DNA from 2 places in the Streptomyces sp. NPDC004134 genome. Region 1 is predicted to be linked to the other one. Evidence: riboswitches for the same ligand, from Rfam matches in the RefSeq annotation. Region 1 holds a riboswitch; the other holds the start of a gene.
The links. Region 1 has a riboswitch for glycine ahead of gcvT (glycine cleavage system aminomethyltransferase GcvT). Riboswitches for the same ligand answer to the same signal wherever they lie in the genome.
Positions count from the first base shown of each region.

Region 2: another riboswitch for glycine. It lies ahead of gcvP (aminomethyl-transferring glycine dehydrogenase); the one in region 1 lies ahead of gcvT (glycine cleavage system aminomethyltransferase GcvT).

Region 1 covers NZ_JBIAMS010000020.1:2,962-8,953, reverse strand. The annotation lists gene glyA (serine hydroxymethyltransferase) at 1-405, opposite strand, end outside; gene gcvH (glycine cleavage system protein GcvH) at 461-835, opposite strand; gene gcvT (glycine cleavage system aminomethyltransferase GcvT) at 937-2,070, opposite strand; glycine riboswitch at 2,228-2,325, opposite strand; gene ACFYVJ_RS23595 (AAA family ATPase) at 2,490-3,053, shown strand; gene ACFYVJ_RS23590 (hypothetical protein) at 3,134-3,739, opposite strand; gene ACFYVJ_RS23585 (enhanced serine sensitivity protein SseB) at 3,871-4,644, shown strand; gene ACFYVJ_RS23580 (enhanced serine sensitivity protein SseB C-terminal domain-containing protein) at 4,777-5,577, shown strand; gene ACFYVJ_RS23575 (ABC transporter permease) at 5,938-5,992, shown strand, end outside.
Region 2 covers NZ_JBIAMS010000002.1:76,652-82,643, forward strand. The annotation lists gene gcvP (aminomethyl-transferring glycine dehydrogenase) at 1-1,763, opposite strand, end outside; glycine riboswitch at 1,942-2,038, opposite strand; gene ACFYVJ_RS03605 (PRC-barrel domain-containing protein) at 2,192-2,584, shown strand; gene ACFYVJ_RS03610 (DNA polymerase IV) at 2,619-3,989, opposite strand; gene ACFYVJ_RS03615 (MerR family transcriptional regulator) at 4,105-4,653, opposite strand; gene ACFYVJ_RS03620 (bifunctional nuclease family protein) at 4,864-5,337, opposite strand; gene ACFYVJ_RS03625 (MerR family transcriptional regulator) at 5,391-5,992, opposite strand, start outside.

The DNA.
Region 1 (5,992 bases):
GAAGTTGATCTTCATGCCGTGGGTCAGGTGCCCGCCGTGGGCCAGGTCCAGGCCCAGGATCGTGTCGCCGGGCTTGAGCACCGCGAACATCGCCGCCGCGTTCGCCGACGCGCCCGAGTGCGGCTGGACGTTCGCCGCCTCGGCGCCGAAGAGCGCCTTGACCCGCTCGCGGGCCAGCTCCTCGGCGACGTCGACGTACTCGCAGCCGCCGTAGTAGCGGCGTCCTGGGTAGCCCTCGGCGTACTTGTTGGTGAGGACCGAGCCCTGTGCCTCCAGCACGGCGACCGGGGCGAAGTTCTCCGAGGCGATCATTTCGAGGGTGGACTGCTGGCGCTTGAGTTCGGCGTCCACGGCGGCGGCGACCTCGGGGTCGACCTCGTGGAGCGAGCCGTTCAGAAGGGACATGGGACCTTCCGGGGAAAGAGAGGGACGCGGGCGGGCGGGGCTGCGGCGGCGGAGCTCAGCCCGCGGTGAACGCGGTGTACTCGGCGGCGGACATCAGGTCGGCGGCCTCGGCCGAGACCCGCACCCGGAACAGCCAGCCGTCCTCGAACGGACCGGAGTTCACCAGCGCGGGGTCGTCCACGACGTCCTGGTTGTTCGCGATGACCTCCCCGGTCACCGGCGCGTAGAGGTCGGAGACGGACTTCGTCGACTCCAGCTCGCCGCAGGGCTCGCCCGCGGTGACCGCGGCGCCCACGTCCGGCAACTGGACGAAGACGACGTCGCCGAGCGCGTTCGCGGCGTGGGCGGTGATGCCCACGGTGGCCACGCCGTCGTCGGTCGCGACCCACTCGTGTTCCTTGCTGTAGCGCAGGTGCTCAGGGTTGTTCATAAGGCGATTCTCCAGGATCGGGACGTGAGTGGCGTAAAGGGGCGCTGGTGGCGCGGTCGAGCGGCCGCCGCGGACAAGGGCCGGGCGTGGTGCGGAGCCGGTCAGTCGCGCTTGTAGAAGGGCAGGGCGACGACCTCGTACGGCTCGTGGCTGCCGCGGATGTCGACGCCCACGCCGGTGGCCGCCGAGGGCCCCGGTGCCGCGTGCGCGGCGTCCACGTACGCCATGGCGATCGGCTTGCCCAGGGTGGGGGAGGGGGCGCCGGAGGTGACCTCGCCGATGCGCCGGCCGCCGGCCACCACCCCGTACCCCGCGCGCGGCACCCGCCGGCCCTCGGCGACCAGGCCGACCAGCACCCGCGGCGGCTCGGCCGCGGCCCGCTCGGCGGCCCGTTCGAGCGCCTCGCGCCCGACGAAGCCGCCGGGCTTGTCGAGCTTGACGACCCGGCCGAGCCCGGCGTCGAAGGGCGTGAGCGCGGTGGTCAGCTCGTGCCCGTACAGCGGCATGCCGGCCTCCAGGCGCAGGGTGTCGCGGCAGGAGAGCCCGCACGGCACCAGGCCGTCGTCCGCGCCCGCCGCGGTCAGCGCCGCCCAGACGGCGGCCGCGTCCGCGGGGCGGACGAACAGCTCGAAGCCGTCCTCGCCGGTGTAGCCGGTACGGGCGATGAGCGCCTCCGCGCCGGCGACGGTGCCCGGCAGGCCCGCGTAGTACTTCAGGCCGGCCAGGTCCGCGTCCGTGACCCGGCCGAGGACGGCCGGCGACTTGGGGCCCTGCACGGCGATCAGGGCGTACGCCTCCCGGTCGTCGCGCACCTCGGCGCCCGGGAAGCCGGCGGCCCGCCCGGCGAGGGCGTCCAGGACCACCTGGGCGTTGGCGGCGTTCGCGACGATCATGTACTCCTCGTCGGCGAGCCGGTAGACGATCAGGTCGTCGAGGATGCCGCCGTCCTCGCGGCAGATCATCGTGTAACGGGCGCGGCCGGGGCGCACCGCGGACAGCCGGCCCACCAGGGCGTAGTCCAGCAGGGCCGCGGCCTGCGGGCCGGTGACGGCGATCTCGCCCATGTGGGAGAGGTCGAAGAGGCCGGCGCGGGTGCGCACCGCGACGTGCTCCTCGCGCTCGCTGCCGTAGCGCAGCGGCATGTCCCAGCCGGCGAAGTCGGTCATGGTGGCGCCGAGGGCGCGGTGCGTGGCGTCGAGCGCGGTACGGCGCGGTGCAGGGCTCTCAGTGGTCATCATCAGGCTCCCGGACAGGGGGTGGTCGTGTCCTCCCCATCTGTCATCGGAACCTGAGAGGTTCGCCACGATCCCGCGGGAGCGTGGCTTGCACCTTGGGTGGGGCGGCGCCGGCGCACGGTCGTGCTCCAGTGCGCCGCCCGCTTTTCAGATCTGCCTCGCCCGCGCGGTGACGGTGCCTGAGAGATTCAAGGGAGGACTTGCTCCTTCGGCGCCCGGTGCGACGAGGCACCGGGACTCTCCCGCGCGGGTTCTGACGGCCGGTATGCAGTTGGCGGGCCCCATCATTGCACGCGCCCTCGACCGCGGGACAGGGGAAGAAGTGGGAGGCCACCTTCCGTTGCGTCCTTGTCGAGTCCCGCCGCTGTTGCGAGGCTTGTGGACGGCAAGAGGCAGCGGTGCGGGGCGTGGGAGGCAGCGTGACGGTGGAGCAGGCGGCCTCCAGGGAACGGCTTCGATATCCCGAGGGGGACATCGTCGTGATCTCCGGCCTGCCGGGAAGCGGCAAGAGCACCCTCATGCGCCGCACGCAGCCGCCGGCCGCGGTGCGGCTGATCGACTCGCAGTACGTGCGCGAGCGCTGGGCGCAGAAGCTGGGCACGCGGCTGCCGTACGCCCTCTACCGGCCGTTAGTCCGCGTCGACCACTACGCGCGGCTGCGGCTCGCGGTCCGCGCGGGCGGCAGCCTCGTCGTGCACGACTGCGGCACGCTGCCGTGGGTGCGGTGGTGGCTGACCAGGCAGGCCAGGCGGCACGGGCGCGGGGTGCACGTCGTGGTGCTCGACGTGCCGCCGGAGGTGGCGCGGGAGCGGCAGTCGCGGCGCGGGCGTGCGGTGTCCCGGTACGCCTTCGCCCGGCACCGGTGGGCGCACCGGAGGCTGCTGGACTGGGCGCACGCCGGGCAGCCGGCGGAGGGGTGCGACTCGGTGCTGGTGCTGGACGGGGAGGCGACGGGGGCGCTGCGCTCGATCAGCTTCGGCTGAGCCCGCGGGCGGCGAGGCGGCGGACCGCACCGCACCGCCGGACGGACCGGACCGGCAGGCGGCGGCCGGCGGCCCGGCCGCTACGCGCCGGACTGCGCCGGCAGCCTCGGCGGCGCCGCCGCGTTCTGCGGCATCTGCGGCATCTGCCCGGCCGGCACCAGCCCGCTGACCGCGGTGGCCGCGAGGACCCGTACCAGCGCCGCCACGGTCACCGTGGCCCGGTCGGCCACCGCCGCCCGGTCGCCTGCCCGCCCGGCCCGTACCAGGCCGGCCAGCTCCTCCCGCAGCGAGCCGACGGCCTGCGCCAGGGCGGTCGTCTCCCGCGCCTTCATCGACTTCACCTTGCCCTTGGCCCCCGCCGCCGCGCCCACCGCGTCCAGGGGCGACCGCACGTCGGGCAGCGTGCGCGGGTTCTGCCGGCCGCCGTCGGCGACGGCCTGCTGGACCTGCTCGACGGTCCGGGCCGTGGCGGCGGTGAGGTGCCCGAGCTGCGCCAGCAGGTGCAGCGTCGGCGGGTCGACGTCGGCGGCGGCCGGGGCGGACGCCGCGGTCCCGCCGCCGCGGTGCCCGCCCACGGCGGCGTCCCCGGCGGCGGCGACGGGCCCGGCCATGCCGAGCACGAGGGCGCCGCCGGCGACGGCGGAGACGACGGTGGCGGCGAGGCCGGCCATTCGGTTCGTACGCATGGAAAACGGGCTCCCTGTCGCGAGGTCCTGAGGGTGAGAGGACTCCACCGTGGGCAGGTGCGGCCTTCGCCCGCGAGCGCTGGCAGCCGTTAGGGTGCCGACGTTCATCCCCCGAAAGTTGGCTGGTCCCGATGAGCTTCGACTACCGCTCCCCGCAGCCCCCCGCCACGGGCGGCTTCCCCGGCAACGAGCTGGAGGAGGTGCTCGCCGCCTCGCTCGGCAACCCGCAGGCCGCCCCGCGGCTGCTGGAGGTGCTGGGCCGCAGCAGCCTGTGGGTGCCGCTGCCGGAGGGCGGCGGGCCGGACAGCCCCACGCTACCCCTGCCGACGACCGAGATAGGCGGCGCACCGTACGTGCCGGTGTTCTCCTCGCAGGAGGAGTTCCTGCGGGTCACCGGCTCCCACATGTCGTTCACCGTCGCGCCCGCCCGCGAGTTCGCCCGCGGGCTGCCGCCGCAGGTCGGCATCGCGGTCAACCCCGGCGGCACGGTCGGCGTGCCGCTGCCGCCGGCGGCGGTCGCGGAGCTGTGCCGGGACCGCGGGGCGCCGCGGCTGCCGGGGGAGGTGCGCGGCGGCCGGGTGCGGCTGTTCACGCCGGACTGGCAGGACGACCCGGTGGACTTCCTGTCCGTCGCGCGGGAGGAGTTCGAGCGGATCGGGGTGGTACGCAGCGCGCGCCGGGGGCTCGCGAGCGTCGAGGGCGGTGCGGAGCAGCTCTACATCGGGGTCGAGCTGCTGGACACGTACGACGAGAGCAGGCAGGCGACGGTGGAGGCGCTGGGCCGCGCACTCGGTGCGCAGCCGGTGCCGTGGAAGGTCCAACTGGTCTTCCTCGACGCCGCGGTGGACCCGGTGATCACCTGGATGCGGGCCAAGGTCGAGCCGTTCTACATCCGGGTCGGCTGACGGGGTCAGGCTCTAAGCTGGTTTGATGACCTTTCCGGGCGTACACGCGTGCCCGGGAGCGGCGGCGGCCGAGACGAAGGGTTGGGGCCCAGGGTGAACGGGGGCGCGAGCGGGAGCGCGCGGGGAGCGGGTGTGGACCAGTTGGTCCGCCAGGTGGCTCCCGGCAGGTACGACGCGTACGAGGCGCTGCTCGCCGCGCTGGCCGCCGGGCAGGTGTGGATGCTGCTCTGGCAGGGCCGCCCCGACTCGCCGGACGCGCAGTACGGCAGCATGCAGGTCGAGGGCCACGCCTACGCGCCCTGCTTCAGCTCCGACCGCGAGCTGGCCGCCAGCGGCTGGGCCGGCGCCCACGAGCCCGTCGCCGGGGCGGAGATCGCCGCGGCGCTCTACCCGGACCGCTGGGGCCTCTGGCTCGACCCGCACGCCGCCGGCGGCGGCGTCGGCGTCCCCTGGCTCGACCTGCGCCGGGTGGCCACGGGCCTGGACCGGCTGCCCGCGGGGCCGCTGCGGATCGCGGAACCGGTCGTGGACGTCGCGCAGTTCTACGCCCTGCTGGGCCAGACCGCCCACCGGACCCCCGCCGTGCGCACGCTCTGCCGCGCCTGGGTGCAGCCGGCGCTCGGCGAGCCGTACCTCGCCATCGGCATCGACCTGTACGACACGGGTGCGCAGTCCGTCGCCGCGGCGCAGTCCATGATGCAGGAGTCCGTGGCCGCCGTGCCCCCGGGCCTGGCGGTCTCCACGGTGGCGCTCGCGGACGACCACGACCCGGTGGCGATGTGGATGCGGGCGAACTCCCGGCCGTTCTTCGACCGCGGCGCCTACGGCGGCGGCCCGGCCGCCCCGCCCGCCGGCTACGGCTACCCGCCGCCGCACTCCGCGGGCGGCGCCCCGCAGTCCGGCTGGCAGCCGGGACCTGCGCCGCAGTTCTGAGCAGCCCCCGACCTGTCTGACCCTGTTATATCCGTACGTATACCGATATCGGGCCGGTGAAGATCCGCTCAGCGGCGGTCGGATGTCCGGATAACGGTTATCCACTGCATCGCATCACGTTTGCGCATCCATTCCCCTTGGGGTCTGGCGAGTGATCGCAGGCGCATTGAAGACTCCCCCCGCGGGAAGCTGTCGTTCCCCTGTGCGACGGCAGAGCTTCACGATCACGGACTAACGGCACCAGGCACTACGGCACAACGGATCACGGCACCACGGCATGACTTGCACCAGCGAAGCGATTGAGCCGCTACCGCGGCAGACGACGGCGGGACGCCGCCGCTCGAGAGGGGTCCCCACAACATGACGGCACCTATCGAGACGACCGGCGCCACCGAGGCGACGCCGGAAGCTCTCG
Region 2 (5,992 bases), on a different contig from region 1:
ACGGCCAGCAGGCCCGCCAGTTCGCCCTGCGATCCGGCGTTGGGCTGCAGGGAGACCTTGTCGTAGCCGGTGACGGCGGCCAGGCCCTCCTCCAGCTCGCGGATGAGGGTCAGATAGCCCGCGGCCTGGTCGGCGGGCGCGAAGGGGTGCAGCCCGGCGAACTCGGGCCAGGTGACGGCCTCCATCTCGGCGGTCGCGTTCAGCTTCATCGTGCAGGAACCGAGCGGGATCATGCCGCGGTCCAGCGCGTAGTCCCGGTCGGCGAGCGTGCGCAGGTAGCGCAGCAGGGCGGTCTCGGAGCGGTGCCGGTGGAAGACCGGGTGGGTCAGGTACTCGTCCGTGCGCAGCAGCCCGGCGGGCAGCGCGTCGTCGGTGGCGGCGTCCAGCTCACCGACGTCCCGGCCGGTGACGCCGAAGGCGTCCCAGACGACGGCCAGGTGGTCGCGGACGGTGGTCTCGTCACAGGAGATGCCGACGTGGTCGGCGTCGGCGAGGCGGAGGTTGACGCCGGCGTTGCGGGCGCGGGCGGTCACCTCGGCGGCCCGGCCGGGGACGCGGACGGTGACGGTGTCGAAGAACGCGTCGTGCACCACGTCGGCGCCGCCGGCCCGCAGCCCCGCGGCGAGTATCGAGGCGAAGCGGTGGGTGCGCCGGGCGATGGCCGCCAGGCCCTCGGGGCCGTGGTAGACGGCGTACATCGAGGCCATCACCGCGAGCAGCACCTGCGCGGTACAGATGTTGCTGGTGGCCCTCTCGCGGCGGATGTGCTGCTCGCGCGTCTGGAGGGCCAGCCGGTACGCCTGCGCGCCGTCCGCGTCCTTGGAGACGCCGACGAGCCGCCCCGGCAGGCTGCGCGCGAACTTCTCGCGTACGGACATGTAGCCGGCGTGCGGCCCGCCGAAGCCCATCGGGACCCCGAACCGCTGGCTGGAGCCGACCGCGATGTCGGCGCCGAGCGCCCCGGGCGAGGTCAGCAGGGTGAGCGCGAGGAGGTCGGCGGCGACGGTGACGACGGCGCCCAGCTCGTGCGCCCGCTCGATGACGGGCGCGAGGTCCCGTACGGCACCGGAGGCACCCGGGTACTGCAGCAGCACGCCGAAGACGCCGCGCTCTGCCGCCTCCGCGGGGATGCCGCCGGCGAGGTCCGCGACGACGACCTCGACGCCGGTCGGCTCGGCGCGGGTGCGCAGCACGGCGACGGTCTGCGGCAGGGTGTCGGCGTCGACCAGGAAGACGCCGTCCTTGACCTTGCCGACGCGCCGGGACAGGGCCATCGCCTCGGCGGCGGCCGTGCCCTCGTCGAGCAGCGAGGCGCCGGCGGTGGGCAGCCCGGTGAGGTCGGAGACGACGGTCTGGAAGTTGAGCAGCGCCTCCAGCCGGCCCTGGGAGATCTCGGGCTGGTACGGGGTGTACGCCGTGTACCAGGCGGGGTTCTCCATGACGTTGCGCAGGATGACGGGCGGCGTGTGGGTGCCGTGGTAGCCGAGTCCGATCATGGAGGTGAGCACCTCGTTGCGCGCCGCCAGCCCGCGCAGCTCGGCAAGCACCCCGGCCTCGGAGCGGGCCGGGGGCAGCGCGAACGCGCCGGTGCCCTTGATCGGGCCGGGTACGGCGGCCTCCGTCAGCTCGTCCAGCGAGCCGTAGCCGACCTGGGCGAGCATCTTGGCCCGGTCACCCGCGTCCGGTCCTATGTGGCGCTGCTCGAAGGGCGTGCCGCGCTCCAGGTCGGACAGCGGGATGCGGTGGGCGTTCGTCTCGGACAAAGGGGCCTCCTGGTCGCGCGGACCTTCGCGGATGCCCCTGGGCCGGGCACCCGTACGGCCTCCCCCTCTGTCATCCGGACCTGAGAGCTTCACCGGCACGCCCTGACCGGGCGCGGCGCGGCTTGCACCGTCGGTGAGGAAGGGCCGCACTGCGGCCCGCCCTGCTTTCCAGAGTGACCTCGTCCGTGCGGTACGGGGGCCTGAGAGATTCCGGGGAGGAGTTGCTCCTTCGGCGCCTCCGGCTGGCGGGCGGAGGACTCTCCCGCACGGGGTCTGCAGCCACGATCAGCGTACCAGCGCGCGCCCCCGCGCATCCCGGCGCGGGCACCCGCTCCCCTGCGCCCCGGGCGGCGCCTGCCGAGTGGCCGCGGGGCCTGTTGTGCCGTTACGTGGAGGCAGCGGAGCTGTGACGAGAAGTGGGAGGCACCGTGCAGACCGACATCGACCCCCGGAGCCTGATCGGCGTGCGCGCGTACGACAGCAACGGCGACAAGCTCGGGACCGTCGACGAGGTGTACCTCGACGACGCCACCGGCGCCCCGCAGTGGGCGGCGCTGCGCACGGGCCTGTTCCACCGGGACGCGTTCGTGCCGCTGGGGCCGAGCGAGCTGGCGGACGAGGGGCTGCGGGTGCCGTTCGAACGGGAGCTGATCAAGGACGCGCCGGACTTCGGCGTGGGCCGGCACCTCTCCCCCGCGCAGGAGCTCCAGCTCTACCACCACTACGGCATGACGCTGCCGCCGGACGTCGCCAAGACCCATCCGCAGCAGCGGCCGCCGCGGGACCGGGACTTCGGCGAGGTCGCCGGCTCCGACGACTGACCGGCTGCCGCCGGCCGCCGCCGGGCGTCGGGCCTCAGCCGCGCGGCACCAGCGGCAGCGGGTCCGCCGGCTCCAGCGCCGGGTCGTCCGCGGCGAACGTACGCACCCGCCCGGGCTTCGAGCCCGGCACCTCGAACCGCACCGTGACCCGCCCGACGCCGCTGCCCTGCACCCAGCCGGGGCCGTGGTCCGCGTGCCGCACGTCCAGCCCCGGCAGCCACCGCGGCGCGGCCGGCTCCGGCTCCGCGGGGGCGGGCGGCGGGGGCGGGCCTGAAGGCGGCAGCGCCACCGGGCCGTCGGCGTCCACCGGCCCGTGCCGCGCCTCCGGCGCCTGGCCGGCCTGCGCGAACAGGTCTTCCTGTGTGAAGTCCGCGAGCCCGCTCACGCCGACACCCAGCAGCCGCACGCCCGCGGTCGTCTCCACGCCGTCCAGCAGCCGCAGCGCCGCCTCGGTGACCACGGCGGGGTCGTCGGTGGGCCCGCGCAGGGTCTCGGAGCGGGTGAGGGTGGAGAAGTCGTACCGCCGGACCTTGAGGACCACCGTGCGGCCGGAGCGCCCCGCCCCGCGCAGCCGCGTCACGCACCGCCGCGCCAGCCGCTCGACCTCGGTGCGGATGCGGACCCGGTCGGTGAGGTCGACGTCGAAGGTGTCCTCGACGGAGACGGACTTGGTGTCCCGGTCCGCGACCACCGGCCGCTCGTCCAGGCCCAGCGCCATCACGTGGATCCCGGTGCCGTGCGCCTTGCCCAGCAGCCGCACCATCTCGTCCTCGCCGGCGTCCGTGACCTCACCGACCGTGGTGATCCCGGCCCTGCGCAAGGTGTCCGCCGTCGCCGGGCCCACGCCCGGCAGCGTGCGCACGTTCATCGGCCCCAGCAGCGCCCGCTCGCCGCCCGGCGGGACCACGACGAGCCCGTCCGGCTTGGCCAGCTCCGAGGCGACCTTGGCGAGCATCTTGGACGCGGCGAGCCCGACGGACCCGGTGAGGCTCGTGGCGGCACGGATGTCGGCGCGGAGCCGGCGCGCCACGCCCCGTAGCGCCGCCTCCTGCGCGGGCGTGCCGCCGGCTTCCAGGTCGACGAACGCCTCGTCCAGGCTCAGCGGCTCCACCAGCGGCGACAGCTCCCCGAGCAGCGCCATGACCTGACCGCTGACCTGCTGGTAGAGCCGGAAGCGGGGGATGAGGAACGCGGCGTTCGGGCAGAGCCGGCGGGCCATGCCCATCGCCATCGCCGAGTGCACCCCGAAGACCCGGGCCTCGTACGACGCGGTGGCCACCACGCCGCGCGGCCCGAGGCCGCCGACGATCACTGCCTTGCCCTTGAGGCTCGGCTTGGCGGCCTGCTCGACGGCGGCGTAGAACGCGTCCATGTCCAGGTGCAGGACTGACGGCGCGCTTCTCACACGGTGATGGTCCCCCATGGGTACGACATCGGCCCCGCAACGGCCGTCAGGCGGCCGTGACGGGGCGGTACGGGCCGGAGCACGGGCGCTGCCGGCGAGGGGCCGTACGAGGGCGTCAGCCGGCGCGGCTGCGGCGGCGCGCCAGCTCGTCGGCGGCGTTGTGCCCGACCAGCGTCTCGCCGGTGTCGACGCGCTCCGCGTGCAACTGCGCGAGGGCCGCCTGCACGTCGCTCCAGACGACGCCGACGGCGATGCCGAAGATCCCCTGGCCGCCCTGGAGCAGCTCGACGACCTCGTCGGGTGACGTGCACTCGTAGACCGTGGCGCCGTCGCTGATGAGGGTCATCCGCCGCAGCTCGGCCGGATCCGTGGCGCGCAGGTGGCCGACGGCCGTCCTGATGCTCTGCAGCGAGACCCCGGCGTCCAGCAGCCGCTTGACGATCTTGAGGACGACGACGTCGTGGGAGCCGTAGAGCCGCTGGGCGCCCGAGCCGCTCGCGGGGCGGACGCTCGGCTCGACCAGGCCCGTACGGGCCCAGTAATCGAGCTGGCGGTACGTGATGCCGGCCGCGGCGCACGCCGCCGGTCCCCGGTAGCCGACCTCGTCCGGGTCCGCGGACGCGGCCCGTGGCCGCCTCGCGGGCTCCACGCCGTGCCCGTACAGCGGAACAGCTCCGCCCCCACCGGCCGATCTCCCGCCGCCCGTGACCACCACGCCGACCTCCCGCTCCCTGACCTGCCTCCCGACGGTAGGCAGTCGCCCCGGGCGCGTCAACGAACGCCACACGGGGCACGCCGGGTGCTCATCACCCTACGGGTGGTTTGCCGACGGCGCCCGGACGGTAGGCCCGGGTGGGCTACCGCTGGGCGGCTCTCACTGGGGATTCGTTCCGAAGTCCTCGGGCGTGATCTGGTCGAGGAACTCGCGGAACTTCTCCACCTCGTCCTCCTGCTCGTCCGGGATCGAGATCCCCGCGTCGTTGAGCACGCCCTCGCTGCCGTAGATCGGCGTGCCGGTGCGCAGCGCGAGCGCGATGGCGTCGGAGGGGCGGGCGCTCACCTCGGCGCCGCCGGAGAACACCAGCTCGGCGTAGAACACGCCCTCCCGCAGATCGGTGATCCGGACCTCGGACAGCTCCTGGCCGACCGCTTCCAGCACGTTCTTGAACAGGTCATGCGTCAGCGGGCGCGCGGGGGTCATGCCCTGCTGCGCGAAGGCGATCGCCGTCGCCTCCCCAGGACCGATCCAGATGGGGAGGTACCGGTCGCCGCCCACTTCACGCAGGAGAACGATCGGTTGGTTCGAGGGCATTTCCACCCGGACACCCACAACGTCGAGCTCGTTCACACAGCAACCCTAGGCCGACCCCGGCGGTTTTGGGTAGTCGAGCACGGGACCGGTCAGTTGCCGGCGACCCGCAGTGAGGACCGTACGAGGGTCGTGTGCAGCCGCGCGGACAGCTCGATCAGCCGTTCGGCGGTGGATTCCGCGTGGGCCCGCGTCTGCGGGCTGCGGTGCCGCCGCAGCGGGCCGATGACCTGTTCGACGAGGCCGGCCTCGCGGTCCGCGGCGGCCTTGAGGCCGCGCAGGTGGCGCGCCTGCAGCCCGTAGCTGCCCAGTTCGGCCACGAGACGGGCGACGGCGGCCGCGTCCGCGTCGTAGAGCCCGTCGGCGTCCGCGGCGACCAGACCGAATTCTTCCCAGGACGCCAGCTCGGCCTCGCCGACGGCGGCGGTGCGCAGCAGCGTCTCCCGGTCGATACGGGGATCGTGCGGGGCCTCCGCGGCGGCGGAGGCCCCGGCGCCGGAGCCGGCCACCGAGTCGGCGTCCAACTGCTCGCGGATGACCTTGAGCGGCAGGTAGTGATCCCGCTGCATGCGCAGGATCCGGGCCAGCCGCTCGACGTCCGCGGCGCCGAACTTGCGGTAGCCGCCCGGCGAGCGCTTCGGCTCCACCAGGCCCTCCGACTCCAGGAAGCGGATCTTGGAGATGGTGACCTCGG